DNA from 4 places in the Streptomyces sp. NPDC001406 genome. Region 1 is predicted to be linked to each of the others. Evidence: riboswitches for the same ligand, from Rfam matches in the RefSeq annotation. Region 1 holds a riboswitch; each other region holds the start of a gene.
The links. A riboswitch is a leader RNA that binds a small molecule or an ion and turns the genes downstream of it on or off. The one in region 1 is predicted to bind cyclic di-AMP.

Region 1 (4,355 bases):
CGCCCGCGTCCGTGAGACGGTCTATCTCGTCGGCGACGAACTGTGCCTCGTCGTGCTCGGTGTCGGCGACATAGCCGGTGATCCGCGCACCCGCGCCCGCGTTGGTCCACAGGTTCTTGGGGCGGCGGGACTCGTTGCGCTCGATGACCGCGTTTGCGGCGGAGAGGATCGTCTGGGTGGAGCGGTAGTTCTGCTCCAGGAGGATCGTCGTCGCGTTCGGGTAGTCCTCCTCGAACTGGAGGATGTTGCGGATCGTCGCGCCGCGGAAGGCGTAGATGGACTGGTCGGCGTCACCCACGACGCACAGCTCGGCGGGCTGGAGGTCGTGCTCGCTCGGCGGTACGTCCACCGGGTGCCCGGCGGTGCCGACGAGCTCGCGCACGAGGGCGTACTGGGCGTGGTTGGTGTCCTGGTACTCGTCGACGAGGACGTGGCGGAAGCGGCGGCGGTAGTGCTCGGCAACGTCCGGGAAGGCGCGCAGCAGGTTGACCGTCGTCATGATCAGGTCGTCGAAGTCGAGGGCGTTCGCCTCGCGCAGCCGCGACTGGTACATGGCGTAGGCCTGGGCGAGGGTCTTCTCGAAGCCGTCGGTGGCTCGGGCGGCGAAGTCCTCCTCGTCGATCAGCTCGTTCTTCAGGTTCGAGATCTTGGCGCTGAAGGACTTCGGCGGGAAGCGCTTGGGATCGAGCTCCAGGTCGCGGCAGACCAGGGCCATCAGGCGCTTGCTGTCGGCGGCGTCGTAGATCGAGAACGACGAGGTGAAGCCGAGCTTCTTGCTCTCGCGGCGCAGGATGCGCACACACGCGCTGTGGAAGGTCATCACCCACATCGCGTTCGCGCGCGGGCCGACGAGGTGCTCGACGCGCTCCTTCATCTCGCCCGCGGCCTTGTTGGTGAAGGTGATCGCGAGGATCTGCCCCGGGTGCACGTTCCGCTCGGCCAGCAGGTGGGCGATGCGGTGCGTGAGCACACGGGTCTTGCCGGAGCCGGCGCCGGCCACGATGAGCAGGGGGGAACCGGCGTGCACGACGGCCGCGCGCTGGTTCTCGTTCAGCCCCTCCAGCAGCGCCGCTGCGTCGATCACCGGGCGCGGGGCGCCGTCGCGGTAGTAGTCGTCCCGGTCCGGCGGCACGTCGAACTTCCCGCCGAACAGATCGTCCGGAACCGACTCCGGAGCGTGATCGTCCTCGGGCGGCGGGGGCTCCTCCTCGCGCCCGTGAGGGGTCTGGAGGTCCGCCAGGAAGCTGTCGTCAAAGAGGCTGCTCATCGCTCTCCGAGTCTAGGGCGCCCCACCGACAAACGGCCGCCGCCCCGGAAACAGGACCGGCCCCGCGCGCGGGGGGATCTTCCCGATGCATGAGCCGGACAACTGTCTCACGCTCCGGAGGCATGCTGTCACACGGGCGGAATTCTGCATCAGGTCACAAAAATGTATCGGGCATATCGCCCATCAACCTTCACACGGGCCACACCAGTTGGCTACCGTCTCGGGCGGGCCGTACGACCCCCACCGGCGAACGTCGCCGGGCCGCGCGGCCTCCGCCGAGTCCGGTGTGCCCGCCACGGCAGCCGGAGCCGGGGACCCAACCGACCTTGGGGTGAATCGGCCCAACCTCCACCCGGAGAAAGGCCGTAGGGCAACCCTTCCGAACCACCCGCCCGAACCCGACAGCTAACTCGGTAGGCGGAACATGGAAGGAGTCGCCTCCCTTGGCGTCGCACCGCAAGTCGCGCCCCGCGAGTGCCCTGGTAACAGGAATACGCACCCCCGCCATCGCCACCGCCGCGCTCACCTCCGTGGCCCTGCTCTCCCAGACCGCCAACGCCACGCCCTCCGCCGACGGCAAGCCGAGCATCGAGGAAGTCGAGAAGAAGGTCGACGACCTCTACCGCCAGGCGGAGTCGGCGACCGAGAAGTACAACGCGGCCAAGGAGAAGTCCGGCCAGCAGCGCAAGAACGTCGACACCCTGCTGGACGACGTGGCGCGGCGCACGGACAAGCTCAACAAGGCGCGTGAGGAACTGGGTACGTTCGCCGCCGCCCAGTACCGCACCGGGACCGCCGCGCCCGACACCGCCACCTTCCTGCTCTCGAACTCCCCGCAGGACTACTTCGACCAGACCCAGCTGATGGGCCGGATGACCTCGCGGCAGAAGGGCGCGATCGACGACTACATCACACAGCAGTCGGCGACCATGAAGAAGCGGCAGGAAGCCGCCAAGAGCCTCCAGACGCTGACCGAGTCGCAGAACGAGCTGAAGACGGCCAAGGCCACCGTCCAGAAGAAGCTCTCCTCGGCGCGCGAACTGCTGTCCAAGCTGACGGCGCAGGAGAAGGCCCGGCTCGCCGCGATCGAGAAGCAGAAGCAGGAGGAGGCCGCGCGCCAGGCCGCGGAGCTGGCCAAGAAGCAGGCGGCCGCGGAGGCGGCGAAGAAGGCCGCCGCCGCGAGCTCCTCGAGCTCGTCCAGTTCTTCGGGCTCCTCGGGTTCCTCGGACTCGTCCACCTCGACGGGTTCGACGGGCTCGACCGGCTCGACCTCGGACTCCACGTACGCCACCAAGGCGGAGAAGGCGATCGCCTTCGCCCGCGCCCAGATCGGCAAGCCGTACGTCTGGGGCGCCACCGGCCCCGACTCCTACGACTGCTCCGGCCTCACCTCGGCCGCCTGGCGGGCCGCGGGCGTCAGCCTTCCGCGCACCACCTGGGACCAGGTCAACGCGGGCACCACGGTCTCGCTCACCAATGCCGAGCCCGGCGACCTGATCTTCTTCTACGACGACATCAGCCACGTCGGCATCTACATCGGCAACGGCATGATGATCCACGCCCCGAAGCCCGGCGCCTACGTCCGCGAGGAGTCGATCTACTACGGCGGCGCGTCGATCATCCACAGCGTGGTGCGGCCGGCGTGAGAGACCTCCGTGGGGCAGGGGCGCGAGCGCTGCAGCCGTGGTGATGCGAGCGCCGCGGCCGTCGTGAACCGCAGGCGCACGCGACCCTGTCCCGCACCCGCGCGTTTTTCCCGGCACGCGCGCGCGTGCCCCGCTCGCAAGGCGCGCGCGGCTCCCTAGCATCGGGCCCATGCCCGCCTCCTCACCCCTTCGCGCCTGGTGGAAGCGGCGCCCGCCGGCGGCCGGGGCCGCCGTGATGGCGACCGGCATCGTGTCGGTCGGGCTGCAGCTGGCGGGGTACGAGGCACTGTCCCTGATCGCCCTCGCGATGGCCTCGGTCGCCTGGCTGGCGTCGGCCGTGGACTTCACCGTGGGGCTGCTGTGGCAGCGCAGGCGCTGGGTGGCCGAGGCGCGGACGCCGGGCGCGCTCACCGCCGTCGCCGCGACCGCCGTGCTGGGCACCCGTTTCTCCGCACTGGGCCGCCACGGCATGGCTCGCCCACGCGGCGCTCGTGCTGTTCTGGCTGGGCCTCGTGCTCTACGGGTTCGCCCTGGCCAGGTTCGACGTGCGGCAGGTGATCGAGGGGCCCGGGGACCAGTGGATCGCGGGCGGCGCGCTCGCGATCTCGGCGCTGGCCGCCGCGAAGCTGATCTCCGCCGACAGCGCGCGGCTGTACCTGTGGGACGACGACAACCTCGGCGTCCTGCGCGACACGGCCCTCGCGCTGCTCGTCCTCGATCTGAGCTGTTACGTCGTGCTCCTGACCGCCGAGGTGGTGCGCCCTCGGCCGCGCTTCGACGTACGCCGCTGGTCGACGGTGTTCCCGATGGGGATGACGGCGACGGCGACGCTCTCCGTCGCGGCCGCCCTCGGCATCCCGTGGCTAAAACGGCCCGGACAGGTGCTGGTGTGGATCTCCGTGGTTGTCTGGCTCGCGGTCGCCGCCGGTGCGGTCCGGTCGGCCCGCGCGGGGCTCAGGGCCGTGCGCTGAGCCCGGTCACGTCCACAGCACGGCGATGAAGATGTTCGCCGTGGTCAGCAGGCCCACCAGCCCGAACAGGCGCTTGTCCACCGTCTCCTCGTCCCGCTTCACATAGACGAGCCCGAGGATCACGATCAGCAGGGCCAGCTTCACGCCGATCTTGACGGCGTTGATGTGGTGGCCGTCGGCCTGGTTGAGGCCGACCAGGATCACGCCGGTGACCAGCATGGTCAGCGCGCCGTGCAGCATTGCGGGGACGAAGCGGGCGGTGCCCCGGCCCATCGCCTTCATCTGGGTGAGGAAGCCGCCGAGGAGCGCGGCGATGCCGATGATGTGCAGGCCGACGAAGAGATGGATGAGTACGTCCATGAGGCGGGAGCCTAATCCCCCGCATATATGCGCCCCATAGCACCCCACCGCCCCCGTGCACCGCGGAACCGCCGCTTCGGTCATCGCGCTGTGTGAAGACGGCGGCTCCGG
Region 2 (4,355 bases), on a different contig from region 1:
AGGAGATCGTCCTCGCCTCCGACGCCGAGGGTGCGGACGCCGCCCTCGACCGTCTCGCGAAGCTCGTCGCCGAGGGCCTGGAGGAACTGCCCGAGACCGTCTGAGCCACCGCGCCGAACGCCGGAGCCGCGTCAGCCCTTTCGGGCGGCGCGGCTTCGCCGTATTCTCATGGAAATTCCGGGCGCGCGGAAATCAGGGCAGCGGAAATGCACCTCCGCCGAATATACCTTCTTTGTATACGGCGCCCGTGTTAATGCCGCAGGCCCGACATGTTTACGGCATGTTGCGAAGTCCTCACACGGTCCGGACGGTCCCCGCCGCCGGGAAAGCGCAATCGGTGCGCGGATGTCGCGCGCTCGGTGTGCAGCGCAGTGATCGCCCGTGCGCGCTCGCCGTCGCCGCGCGCCACCGCGTCCACGATGGCGCCGTGCTCCGTCCAGGACTCCACCGGGTTGGCGGGCGCCTCCACCGTGTACATCCAAGCGATCTTGTGCCGCAGCTGGGTCAGCATCGAGGTCAGGGCGTGACTGCCGGAGGCCTGCGCGAGCGTCTCGTGGAACCAGCCGCCCAGGGAGCGCAGATCCTCGCTGTTGCCCCGCCTGGCCCGCTCCTGGCCCAGCCTCACCAGGCCGCGCAGCACCTTGAGATGGGCCTCGGTGCGCCGCTGCGCGGCCCGGGACGCGCCGAGCGGCTCCAGCAGCATGCGCATCTCCAGCAGGTCGGCGGCCTCCTGCTCGGTCGGTTCGGCGACGCACGCGCCCGCGTGCCGCCGGGTCACCACGAAGCCCTCGGCCTCCAGGGTGCGCAGCGCCTCGCGGACGGGGACGCGCGAGACGCCGTAGCGGCGCGCGAGGAGTTCCTCGGTGAGCCGGCCGCCGCGCTCGTAGACACCGGCGACGATGTCGTCCCTGATCGCCGTGCATACCGAGCTCGCCGGAATACGCATGACCGACCTCCGCTTTAATCCCCGTGAAACGTCGCCGATTGACGTGTGTTCCGTGACTCTATTGCAATCAACGGGAATTTCCGATGGCGAGCCGGAATCCATGGATATTTTTTGGACAGCGGGGCGGCCGAAACGGCGAAAGCCCCGGCTCGGGGAGCCGGGGCTTCGGGAAGCGGTGCGCGGTGCCGTCAGACGTTCACGCCGTGCTTGCGGAGGTAGGCGACGGGGTCGACGTCCGAGCCGTACTCCGGGGTCGTCCGGGCCTCGAAGTGGAGGTGCGGCCCGGTGACGTTGCCGGTCGCGCCGGAGAGGCCTATCTGCTGGCCGGGGAGGACCTTCTGGCCCACGGAGACGCCGATGGACGACAGATGGCCGTACTGGGTGTACATGCCGTCCGCCATCCGGATCACGATCTGGTTGCCGTACGACCCGCCCCAGCCGGTCGACACGACCGTGCCGGAGCCCACCGCGTGCACGGTGGTGCCGCTGGAGGCGTGGAAGTCGATGCCGGTGTGGGAGCCGGAGGACCACAGGGATCCGCCGGTCTTGTAGCCGGTGGAGACATACGAGTTCGCGATCGGGGCCACGAACGCGTTGAGCCGCTTGCGCTCGGCCTCGCGGGCGGCGCGCGCCTTGGCCTCGCGCTCCTTCTCCGCCAGGGCGACGGCCTTCTTGCGCGCGGCCTCCTCGGCCGCCTTCTGCTCGGCGGCCTGCTCCTGGGCCGCGGCCTGGGCATCGATCTGCTCGGCGACCGAGTCGCCCATGGTGATGACCGGCGTGAGACCGGTGTCTGCGGGGGCGGGCTCGGCGGCGAGGGCCGGAGAGGCCGCGAGGGTGCCGACGGCACCGGTGGTGGCGAGGGCCGCGACGCCCGCCGCGCGGGCGGTGGTGCGGCGCATCCGGCCGGGACGGCGGTGCTTCCCGGTGGCGCTGGTGAACGCCATGTAGTGGCTGGTCCTTTCCTTCCCTCTCGCCTACCGGGTTAGCTGACGGGTTCGGAGCAGGAAGGTCTCCTACGGACCCCCTCGCGGCACGCGCGGGTGTCCGATTCACCCCAGGGACTGCGTGGGTCCCCGGCTCCCCTGGCTCGCGCCGTACGGGGACTCGGCGATGACTGTCCGGTGCCGCGGGTGCGGCGCACTGCCCGACGAACAGCCTGGACGACGCTATGCGGGCGGTCTTTCGATCCCCAAACCGAAGCCGGATTTTGTAGCGCATCCCACAGGGCAGACAGGCAACCTCCGCCCCAATTCGGACATCTTGGAGAAACGTTCGTGGGTCCTGACGGCCCGTCGGCCGACAGGACCCACGCGCGCGTGCCTCTACTCGGCCGGGACGACGGTGACTTCGCCGATGCCGAGAGCCTCGACCGGCTCCTTGATCTGGGCGGCGTCACCCACCAGGACCGTCACCAGACGGTCCACCGGGAAGGCGTTGACCACCGCGGCGGTGGCCTCCACGGTGCCGGTGGCGGCGAGCTGCCGGTACAGCGTCGCCTGGTAGTCGTCCGGCAGAAACTGCTCGACCTGGTCGGCCAGCGTGCTCGCCACGGCCGCCGCTGTCTCGTACTTCAGCGGCGCGACCCCCACGAGGTTCTGCACGGCGACGTCGCGCTCGGCGTCGGTGAGGCCCTCCCCGGCGAGCTTGCGCAGCACCGCCCACAGGTCCTGCAGCGCGGGACCGGTGTTCGGCGTGTCCACGGAGCCGCTGATGGCGAGCAGCGAGGCGCCCGTGCCGTCCGGGGCGGACCTGAGGACCTGCCCGAACGAGCGCACACCGTAGGTGTAGCCCTTCTCCTCGCGCAGGACGCGGTCCAGGCGGGAGGTGAGGGTGCCGCCGAGGCAGTACGTGCCGAGCACCTGGGCGGCCCACACGCGGTCGTGCCGGTCCGCGCCGACCCGGCCGATGAGCAACTGCGTCTGGACGGCTCCGGGGCGGTCCACGATGACGACCCGGCCGGTGTCGTCGGCGGTCACCGGCGGCACGGGCCGCGGCTGCGCCGAGGAGCCGTTCCACTCGCCCAGGGTCTCGCCGAGCAGCGCGTCCAGGTCGATGCCGGTGAGGTCGCCGACGACCACGGCGGTGGCCGTGGCGGGCCGCACGTGCCGGTCGTAGAAGCCGCGGACGGCCGCCGCGTCGATCTTCTCGACCGTCTCCTCGGTGCCCTGGCGCGGGCGCGACATGCGCGCGGTCGCCGGGAACAGCTCCTTCGAGAGCTCCTTGGCGGCACGACGGGAGGGGTTCGCCAGCTCGTGCGGGATCTCGTCGAGACGGTTGCGCACCAGCCGGTCCACCTCGCTCTCGTCGAACGCGGGTGCCCTGAGGGCGTCGGCGAGCAGGCCGAGGGCCTTGCCGAGGCGGGAGGCGGGGACCTCCAGGCTCAGCCGGACGCCCGGATGGTCGGCGTGCGCGTCCAGGGTCGCGCCGCAGCGCTCCAGCTCGGCGGCGAACTCCTCGGCGGAGTGTTTGTCGGTGCCTTCGGAGAAGGCCCGCGCCATGATCGTGGCGACACCGTCGAAACCGGCCGGCTCGGCGTCCAGCGGCGCGTCCAGGAGCACCTCGACGGCGACGACCTGCTGGCCGGGGCGGTGGCAGCGCAGAACGGTCAGGCCGTTCTCCAGCGTGCCGCGCTCGGGGGCCGGGAAGGCCCACGGCTTCGCCTCGCCCGCACGGGGCTGGGGGTGGAACTCCATCGCGGCGAGCTCGGTCACTTGGCCGCCTCCTCGTCCTCGTTCTGGTCGGCGGTGGACGCCTCCACGGTGGCTTCCGACTCCGGGTCCTCGGGGAAGTCCTCGTCCTGGGTGTGCTCCGCGGACTCGGCGGAGAGCGGCTCGTAGACGAGCACCGCGCGGTTGTCCGGGCGCAGACGGGCCTTGGCCACCTCCTGGACCTCCTCCGGCGTCACCTCCAGGACGCGCTGGACGGCGGTCAGGGCGAGCTGCGGGTCGCCGAACAGGACCGCGAACCGGCACAGTTCGTCGGCGCGGCCGGCGACCGTGCCGAGCCGGTCCAGCCACTCGCGCTCCAACTGGGCCTGGGCGCGCTCCATTTCCTCGGGGGTGGGGCCCTCCTGAGCGAAGCGGGCGAGTTCCTCGTCGATTGCGGTCTCGATGACCGGCACCTCGACGTCGCCGGAGGTCTTCACGTCCAGCCAGCCCAGGGAGGGCGCCCCGGCCAGCCGCAGCAGGCCGAACCCGGCCGCGACGGCCGTACGGTCGCGGCGCACGAGCCGGTTGTACAGGCGGGAGGACTCGCCGCCGCCCAGGACGGTGAGCGCCAGGTCGGCGGCGTCGGACGCGCGCGTGCCGTCCTGCGGGAGCCGGTAGGCGGCCATCAGCGCGCGGGCCGGGACCTCCTCCACGACGACCTCGCGCAGCTGCTCGCCGATGACCTCCGGCAGCGAGCCGTC
Region 3 (4,355 bases), on a different contig from region 1:
CGCAGGGGCGGGCGGCTACCCCTCCTCGGCCGCCCGCTGCCACGCCAGGAACTCCTCGATCAGCTCAGGGGGGTTGGCCGCCTCGGTGGCCTCGATCTCCCACTCGGGACAGTCCATGTCGAAGACGACGACGGGCAGCCGACGGCCGAAGAGCCGCTCGATCTCCCCGCTTTCGTGCAGATGGCGGGCGAGATCGATACATGCGTCGGCGAAATGCAGCCCGAGCAGATCGCGCTTGGCCTCGACGTCGCCCTCTTCGTCGGCGTCCCGGTCTCCCTCCTCGTCGTCCCGGTCGCCGTCGAACCAGAGGCCGAGTTCCTTGACCTCCTCCACGTACAGCGGTGCGCCGGCCGGGTCCTCGGGGACGTTGCCGAGCATCTCGAAGCCGTCCAGGAGCCAGCAGGCGTAGTGCCAGCGGGCCTCGCCCAGGTCCCCGTGACGCTTCTCCAGCTCGTACTGGCTCTCGGTGTTGTAGCCGATGGCCACATAGGGGTGGCGCTCGTCGTAGTCGATGCGCCAGATACGGAAGGAGAGGGCGTAGATCTCGGGCCTCAACTCCTCGGGGAAGCGCGCGAGAACGGCGGGCGCCGCCTTGCGCAGATACCTCCGGAAGACTTCCCGCCGGTCCGTCACCACATCCGCCCCCGTTTCCTCAGCTCCCTCGGCGCAATGACAGCAACCTAACGCGCACCACTGACGATGGCGGGTGGCGGCATCTCCGCGCGGACCGCGTGGGGTTGAGAACAACGGCTGGGACGGGGGTGAGTCGCAGCGGCATGTTGTCCGTATTCTCTGATCATGGCCGCTCCCCCCGCTTATTCACTCGTCGCCACCGACCTGGACGGAACGCTGCTCCGCGGCGACGACACCCTCTCCGACCGCTCCCGCGCGGCCCTCGCGCGGACGGTGGAGGCCGGTGCGCAGCATCTCGTGGTGACGGGGCGCCCGGCGCCGAGAGTGCGGCCGCTGCTCGACGAACTCGGCAGCAGGGGGCTCGCGGTGTGCGGACAGGGCGCGCAGTTGTACGACGCCGGCGCGGACCGTCTGCTGTGGTCGGTCACCCTGGACCGGGAGTTGGCCGAGACCGCGCTCGGCAAGATCGAGGCCGAGGTGGGTCAGGTGTACGTGGCCGTCGACCAGGACGGGGTGGACGGGCTCACGCTCATCGAGCCGGGGTATCTGATGCCGCACCCGACCCTGCCCGCCGTACGGGTCCCGCGGCGCGACGATCTGTGGTGCGAACCCATCAGCAAGGTCCTGCTCCGCCATCACGCCCTGTCCGACGACGAGTTGGCGGCGATCGCCCGTGACGTCGTGGGTTCGCTGGCGACGGTCACCATGTCCGGGCCGGGGACCGTCGAGCTCCAGCCGTGCGGTATCACGAAGGCGACCGGACTGGCGCTGGCCGCCGAACACCTGGGGCTGAGTGCCCGGCAGGCCATCGCCTTCGGGGACATGCCCAACGACATCCCGATGTTCGACTGGGCCGCCCGTGGTGTGGCGATGGCCAACGCCCATCCCGAACTCAAGGCGGTGGCCGACGAGATCACCTTGTCGAACGAGGACGATGGCATCGCCGTCGTCCTCGAAAGACTCTTTGCCTAGCTCTCCCGTTGCGGGGGAGGGAGAGGGAGATCCGTCAGCACGCGCCCCGTGGCGTCCGTCAGTACGCGCCGAAGACGTTGTCCATCGAGCCGTACCGCGCGGCCGCGTAGTTGCAGGCGGCGGTGATGTTCGCGACCGGGTCGTAGATGTCGAACGACGTTCCGACCACGTGGTACGCGTTGAACGTCGGGTCGATGACCTGGAGCAGGCCCTTGGACGGGATGCCCTTGGCCGCGTTGGAGTCCCACAGGTTGATGGCCCGCGGGTTGCCCGACGACTCACGCATGATGTTGCGGTAGATGCCGTTGTACGTGCCCGGAATGTGCCTTTCCTTCATGATGGCGAGGGACTCGCGGATCCAGCCGTCGAGGTTGTTCGGGTAGCCGGCCAGGGTCGTTTCGGCCGCGGCGGGCGTGGTGGCGGGGGCGGCCGAGGCCGTGGTCGCGCCGATGAGCGGGAGGGCGAGCACCGCGGCGCCGGTGCCGGCGACGGCGAGCTTGCGGACGAGGCGGGTGGTGCGGCGGGGCTGAGCGGCAGCGGCCATGGGGGATTTCCTCTCCGTCGCCTGCGAGGTGAGCTGTCGGGTTCGGACGGGGAGGTGCCCGGCCGTGCCGCCCTGAGGCTGCGCGACTTCACCCCGAGCCGTTCCGTGCGACATGTGTCGTCCGGTCCGGCGGCCTACCTGGGTTCCCCCGCTCCTGCCTACGCGAAATGAGTTCGTCGATGGGTTACGTCCGGCGGCGGCAGGATTCGGCGTCCGCCTGACTGGCCGGAAGCTATGCGAGAGCACATGTCGGGAACAAGTACCTGATTCACAGAACGCACCAATTGACCTTGGGTTGAGGCGTATGGGGCACTTGATCCTTTGCGGTTGCACAGCCTCAACTGGCCGACAGGAAAAGGGCAAACGGGTGTTTGGCCGGATGTGGGGCGACATAAGGCGGCGTGACCCAACTCACGGAATAACATTCACGGCAAATCAGACATGCAGGTCACAGGGGGTTCGCGGGGGTCCGCGGGGCGCGCTTCTCCCACGTCCGGTCCGTGTGTATCGGGGACCGTGCGAGAACGGGGGCGCCCCGGAGCCGGTGCGTGACGCTCGTCACGTGGGGTGAGGGTCGGAGCGGCTCGCCGACCCGGCGGGCGGGGAAGGGTGCCGTAGGCCGTGGCCGGGGGGCGGGAGTCGAGGGCGTACGCGCGCGGGAGCGGCTGGTCCAGGGGGTCCGCCGGGGCGGAGGCACCGTCGGACGGGGTGCCGTCCCTGAGCCGGTGGTCCCACCGGCGCAGGGTCTCCTGGAGGAAGCCGATCGCCGGGCCGGCCGGCCGCGGTCGGGGTATTCGTGCGGTCAGGGGCCGACGATGCCGCGGACGCGGTCGCGCGGAAGGTGTTCGACCGGACGGAGGACCGTGTCGTGGTACGGGTCGTGCCGGCCGCCCACCGCGAGCACGGCGGCCCTGATCGTGTCGTACTCCTCGCGGGCCGAGGCGCTCCAGCCACATGCCCCGCCAGGCGTAGCCGTGGCCCGCTCACCAGGGTTCGTCCGGCAGGGGCCGCCATACGCGCGCGTACAGCCGTGTCCTGTCGGGCAGGGGGATGCGGATGTCGTCGTGCGTGGTCTCGTAGGGGGAGGACGTACGGATGTGTATGGGTGGTGCCCCGTGGCGCCGGCTGACCGGGTACATGCGGGTATATAGGGACAAGCAGTGTCACATCATGATGAGTCGATAAAAATCAATCCTTATCAACTGATCAAAAACATACCGGTCGTGATCCGATACCGCCTGGGCTGTAACGGTGGGCGCTATCGGTGATCGAAACCTGACCGGATACGCTGACTTGAGTGATGGCAGCGACCTATCGACAAACCGTGTAATCGCCAGCAGACACCAGCAGACAGGAGACCCCACGTGACCGTCGTCGGGCCGTTCGGGCTGAGCGTGCGGGACCAGGCTCTGGAAGCCGATGTCCAGGCCGGATTGGCGGCTGTCGAGGAAGGCTTGCTCGAAGCCACCAAGAGTGAGGTCCCGTTCATCACGGAGGCCGCCCAGCACCTGGTGAGGGCGGGCGGGAAGCGGTTCCGGCCGCTGCTCGTGATGCTCGCGGCCCAGTTCGGCGACCCGTACGCGCCGGGTGTCGTGCCCTCGGCCGTCGTCGTCGAGCTGACGCACCTCGCGACGCTGTACCACGACGACGTGATGGACGAGGCCGCGGTGCGCCGCGGTGTCGAGAGCGCGAACACCCGTTGGGGCAACTCGGTCGCCGTTCTCACGGGTGACTTCCTGTTCGCCCGTGCCTCGCAGATCCTCGCCGATCTCGGTCCCGAGGCGGTGCGGGTCCAGGCCCTCGCGTTCGAGCGGCTGGTCACCGGGCAGATCCTGGAGACCGCGGGGCCCTCGGACGGCCGGGACCCGGTCGAGCACTACCTGGACGTGCTGGGCGGCAAGACGGGCTCGCTGGTGGCGGTGTCCTGCCGGTTCGGGGCGATGATGTCGGGGGCCGACGAGACGGTCGTCGACGTGCTCACCCAGTACGGCGAGCGGCTCGGTGTCGCCTTCCAGCTGGCGGACGACGTGCTCGACATCGCGTCCGACTCGCACGAGTCCGGCAAGACGCCGGGCACCGATCTGCGCGAGGGCATCCCGACCCTTCCGGTGCTGCGGCTGCGCGAGCGGGCGCAGCGGCTGGGGCTGGCCGAGGACATCGCGCTGTGCGAGCTCCTCGACTCCGACCTGACCGACGACGCGCGCCA
Region 4 (4,355 bases), on a different contig from region 1:
GACCGTCCGCCCGCTATGTCCTGCCCGAGTTCACCGAGCGCACCAGCACGGGTCACCGCACGCTGGATCCGTACTCCAAGCTGCTGGAGGAGCGGATCGTCTTCCTGGGCACGCCGATCGACGACACATCGGCGAACGACGTGATGGCGCAGTTCATGCATCTCGAACACGACAACCCGGACCGGGACATCTCGCTGTACGTGAACTCGCCCGGCGGCTCGTTCAGCGCCATGGCGGCGATCTACGACACGATGCGGTACGTCGGCTGCGACGTGGAGACGATCTGCCTGGGGCAGGCCGGCTCGTCCGCCGCGGTGCTGCTCGCCGCCGGGACACCGGGCAAGCGGTTCGCGCTGCCCGGCGCGCGTGTGCTGATCCGGCAGCCCTCGCTGCCCGAGCCCGTGCAGGGCCAACCGAGTGACCTCGTCATCCAGGCCGAGGAGTTGGCCCGGACCCGGGACCTCCTCGAAGGAATGCTCGTTCGGCACACAGGACGCGGCCCCGAGCAGGTCCACGAGGACCTGGAGCGGGATCTGATCCTGGACGCGCCGGGCGCGCTGGAATACGGGCTGGTGGACGGGATCATCCCCAGCCGCAAGGCCTCCCGCACCGCTCGGGACGCGGGGTGAGCCGGCGGATGCTGCCTCCGGAGTTGCCGCCACTGCCCGCCCTGACGCGGGCCGAGGGTGAGTTGATCGACCGTTACCTCGATGTGGTCGACCTGCTCGGCCGGATCAATCCGGCCCAGCACTCGGACACCTACCGCGGACTGCGGGCCGCCCAGGCGCTCGTCCGTGCGGCGGCGGAGTTGCGCGACGCGCTGACCCTCATGCACCAGCGCGGCGAGGCGGAGTTGCACGCGGCCACGTTGGCGCGCGCACTGCGGGTGCTGGACGGCGAGCGCCGGACCGCGAGGGTCACCGTCCCACCCCCCGCCGCCGATTGACGCACTGCCGTCCGCACCGGAGTTGAAACGACCCAAAAGACGTACCGCTGTTCGGAGTAGTCGCGGGTCCATTTCCGAGGCCGTGGAGGTTGCGCAACACGCTTGCCCGGAGGGGACGGTGAGGTGCTTCCGCGCTGGTCCGGGGGTACCTGACCCCCTCGACCATGACTCGAACACAGCGATGTCCACCCGAACGGGTGAGTGGTGAGTAACACCACAAATCCCCGATTCCATTGGGATTTTCGGACACCTGTGAGTGAAGATCCCTGTCTGACGACAAGCCCCCGCCACAGCGGCGGGGCGGTCCGGGCGGACGCCGAGTCCTGCCGCCGCCCGGATGACCGGTCGACAGGAGTGGATCGGCAGGAGTGGAGGACCCAAGCAAGACGGGTCGCCGGAACGGATGTTCGTTCGTCTGTTTGTTCGTTCCGAGCAGCCCTTGGGGTGAAGCCGCGGCAACGCGGCCGGGCAACTTCGCCAGCCCGAATCCGACAGGTCATCCTTCACAGGCGGCTGACGAAGGGTTGCGCATGACTGCGCTCAATCGTGTCCCGTCGCTCATGGCCCGGGCCGGTACGGCCTCGGCCCTCACCATCGCCGCCGTGGGCGGCTCGATCGTGGTTCCGGGTGTCGCCGCCGACGCGTCGGCCGCGACGATGGCGACGAAGGCACTCCAGGTCGCGGCTTCCAAGAAGGGGGCCCCCTACAAGTGGGGCGCCACCGGGCCGCGGAGGTTCGACTGCTCCGGGCTGACGCTGTACTCGTACAAGAAGGCGGGCAAGACCCTGCCCCGTACGGCCGCCCAGCAGTACAACAAGACCCACCACATCTCGGCCAAGAACCGCAAGGCCGGTGACCTCGTCTTCTTCCACTCGGGCTCCAGCGTGTACCACGTGGGGATCTACGCCGGGAAGGGGAAGATCTGGCACGCCCCGAAGACCGGGGACGTGGTGAAGCTGCAGAGGATCTGGACGAGGAGCGTCTGGTACGGCCGGGTCAGCTGACCCGCCCGAGGGGGTGGCGGGCCTTGTCGCACCGGCACCCCCTCGGGTCCGCTCCGGCCTGACCCGGTGTCACGCCAGGAGCGGTTCGAGGAGCAGGGCGGCACCGAGAACCGTCAGCGCCACACCGGTCGCCGACCGGAGGGCCATGGCGGCCCGCGGCCGGCGCAGCCATCGGCCGAGCCGGTCCACCAGCAGCGCCACCGTGGGGAACCACACCAGGGTCAGCCCGATCACGATCAGCGCGAGCAGCAGGGTCCTGGGCAGCGCGGCACTGCCCGCCGGTACGAACTGGGGCAGCAGGCTGAGAAAGGTCAGCGAGGCCTTGGGGTTGAGGGCGTTGGTCATGAACCCCTGACGCAGCGGGTTCGCGGCCGAGGGCGTGCCACTGTCCGTGTCGCCGCCTTGCGGCTGCCGCAGCGACCACAGCGTCCGCCCGCCCAGATACAGCACATACGCCCCGCCGAGCAGTTGCAGAGCGCGGAACAGCGGGGGCACGGCGACCAGGACCGTGGCGACCCCCGCGGCCACCAGAGCCGTGTGGACGAGCAGCCCGCCCGCGATGCCGAGCGCACAGGCGATGCCCGCCCGGCGGGAGACCAGTGCGTTGCGTACGACGACGGTGAAGTCGGCGCCGGGCATGGCGACCATGCCGGCGGCGATCCCGGTGAAGGCGATGAGCTGTCCGTCCATGGCTGCCAGCCTGCCGTGGACAGGCCTTCAGCAGGTATTTCGGATATCCTGGGTAAGCCTTAAGCGTTCCTTTGGGCTCGCATTCTTCGGACATCCCTCTGGGCAGGCAACCGGTATGTACGACCCCACCCGACTCGCCGCCCTCGTCGCGGTCGCGGAGGCGGGGTCCATCACGCGTGCCGCCGAACGGCTCGGCTACACACCTCCCGCCCTCTCCCAGCAGCTGGCCAAGCTGGAGCGGGAGGCGGGGACGGCGCTGCTGGTCCGGCACCACCGCGGGGCGCGGCTGACGGACGCGGGCGAGCTGCTGGTGGCCCGGGCCCGCCGGGTGCTGGACGAGTTGGAGCGGGCCCGGCACGAACTGGCCCGGCTGGCCGGTCTGTCGGGCGGCACACTCCGGCTCGGTACGTTTCCGACGGCCGGGATCCATCTGCTGCCGCCGGTGCTGAGCGCGTTCCGCCGGGCGCATCCGGATGTGGAGCTGTCGGTGGCGGACTACGATCCGCCGGCCGGCGTGGCGGCGGTGGCGGCCGGGGCGGTGGACCTGGCGCTGACGCATGCGTATCACCCGGCGGAGCCGGTTCCGGTGCCGTCCTCGGTGGGTCTGGAGCCGGTGCTGGTGGAGGAGTTGGTCCTGGTGACCGCCCCGGGGCATGCCCTGAGCAGTGACTCCTCCCGGCTGCCGCTGTCGGGGCTTGCGGGGCAGCCGCTGGTCAGCATGGCTCCGCAACTGCCTGCCCGGCAGGGCGTGGAGGCGCTCCTGGCGCAGGCGGGGGCCACGCCGTCCGTGCTCGTGCCGACCCCCGGCTACGCCGTGGTGTGCGCGCTGGTGAGTGCCGGGCTCGGCGTGGCCGTCGTACCGGAGATGGTGGCGCGGACGGCGGTCACTCCGGTCGGGGTGCGCCCGCTGGGGGCGGGAGAACTGCGTCGTACGATCTCGGTCGCGTACCGGGCCGAGGAGGTGGCTCCGGCCGCCGACGCCTTCCGGGCCCTGCTGCGCGGGGCGTTCGGGCGTGCGCATCGGATTCCGGGGGCCTGAGTGTTACGGCTCCTGCTGTCCGGCCGCCGTGACCGGCTGGGCGGGTACCGTCCAGGGAAGTTCGATCGAGACGGTCTTGCCGCCCTCGCGGGTGGGCCGGACCCGTAGCTTGCCGCCGCATTCGGCGGTGAGCCAGCGGATGATCACCATGCCGCGGCCGTTGTCCTGCTGGACGGCGGCGGGGAGTCTCTTCGGGAAGCGTGGATGGCTGTCGGTGACGCCGATACGCAGGTGTTCGTCACGATCGAGCACGAGGTCCACCGTGAAGGTGGGTGACTGACCGAAGGTGTGCTGTACGGCGTTGGTGGCGAGTTCGGAGACGATGAGCCGGACCGTGTCGGCCACTTCCGTGTCCGGTGGCAGACCCCATTCCGCGAGAGTGGCCAGCACATAGGAACGGGCCGCGGCGACCGAGGCGGGATCGCTCGGCAGAGTGACGGATGCTTCCAGATGGTCTGCCATGACGACGTCGTCCCTTTCCCACGGGACCGCAGTCCGGCACGGAGCCGGATGGTTCGAGTACGGTCCCGGACTGGTGCTTCGTCGTCAGACTGCCATTGCGGCACGTGTCACGGGGGCGATCCACCAAGATATGCATATATCTGTCGCTCGAAGCGGTGAACTCTGCGACGGCAGACCGTATTTGGGCGGCTCGAAGGGAGTAGGGAGTAGCCCA

Region 2: it holds a riboswitch for cyclic di-AMP, as region 1 does, so the genes downstream of both, ACFY1J_RS04640 (M23 family metallopeptidase) here and ACFY1J_RS32950 (NlpC/P60 family protein) in region 1, are expected to answer to the same signal.
Region 3: it holds a riboswitch for cyclic di-AMP, as region 1 does, so the genes downstream of both, ACFY1J_RS37600 (transglycosylase SLT domain-containing protein) here and ACFY1J_RS32950 (NlpC/P60 family protein) in region 1, are expected to answer to the same signal.
Region 4: it holds a riboswitch for cyclic di-AMP, as region 1 does, so the genes downstream of both, ACFY1J_RS31675 (C40 family peptidase) here and ACFY1J_RS32950 (NlpC/P60 family protein) in region 1, are expected to answer to the same signal.

The regions. Positions count from the first base shown of each region.
Region 1 covers NZ_JBIAWG010000015.1:109,146-113,500, forward strand. The annotation lists gene pcrA (DNA helicase PcrA) at 1-1,267, opposite strand, end outside; cyclic di-AMP (ydaO/yuaA leader) riboswitch at 1,531-1,702, shown strand; gene ACFY1J_RS32950 (NlpC/P60 family protein) at 1,711-2,913, shown strand; gene ACFY1J_RS32955 (hypothetical protein) at 3,405-3,884, shown strand; gene ACFY1J_RS32960 (hypothetical protein) at 3,891-4,244, opposite strand.
Region 2 covers NZ_JBIAWG010000002.1:122,558-126,912, reverse strand. The annotation lists gene ACFY1J_RS04650 (HPr family phosphocarrier protein) at 1-104, shown strand, start outside; gene ACFY1J_RS04645 (GntR family transcriptional regulator) at 251-946, opposite strand; gene ACFY1J_RS04640 (M23 family metallopeptidase) at 1,135-1,890, opposite strand; cyclic di-AMP (ydaO/yuaA leader) riboswitch at 1,903-2,066, opposite strand; gene ACFY1J_RS04635 (M16 family metallopeptidase) at 2,269-3,657, opposite strand; gene ACFY1J_RS04630 (M16 family metallopeptidase) at 3,654-4,355, opposite strand, start outside.
Region 3 covers NZ_JBIAWG010000019.1:177,577-181,931, forward strand. The annotation lists gene ACFY1J_RS37590 (hypothetical protein) at 16-633, opposite strand; gene ACFY1J_RS37595 (HAD family hydrolase) at 799-1,605, shown strand; gene ACFY1J_RS37600 (transglycosylase SLT domain-containing protein) at 1,664-2,149, opposite strand; cyclic di-AMP (ydaO/yuaA leader) riboswitch at 2,155-2,338, opposite strand; gene ACFY1J_RS37605 (hypothetical protein) at 3,133-3,288, opposite strand; gene ACFY1J_RS37610 (polyprenyl synthetase family protein) at 3,514-4,355, shown strand, end outside.
Region 4 covers NZ_JBIAWG010000014.1:119,813-124,167, forward strand. The annotation lists gene ACFY1J_RS31665 (ATP-dependent Clp protease proteolytic subunit) at 1-629, shown strand, start outside; gene ACFY1J_RS31670 (hypothetical protein) at 638-946, shown strand; cyclic di-AMP (ydaO/yuaA leader) riboswitch at 1,251-1,473, shown strand; gene ACFY1J_RS31675 (C40 family peptidase) at 1,477-1,950, shown strand; gene ACFY1J_RS31680 (LysE family translocator) at 2,020-2,640, opposite strand; gene ACFY1J_RS31685 (LysR family transcriptional regulator) at 2,756-3,679, shown strand; gene ACFY1J_RS31690 (ATP-binding protein) at 3,683-4,141, opposite strand; gene ACFY1J_RS31695 (helix-turn-helix domain-containing protein) at 4,355-4,355, shown strand, end outside.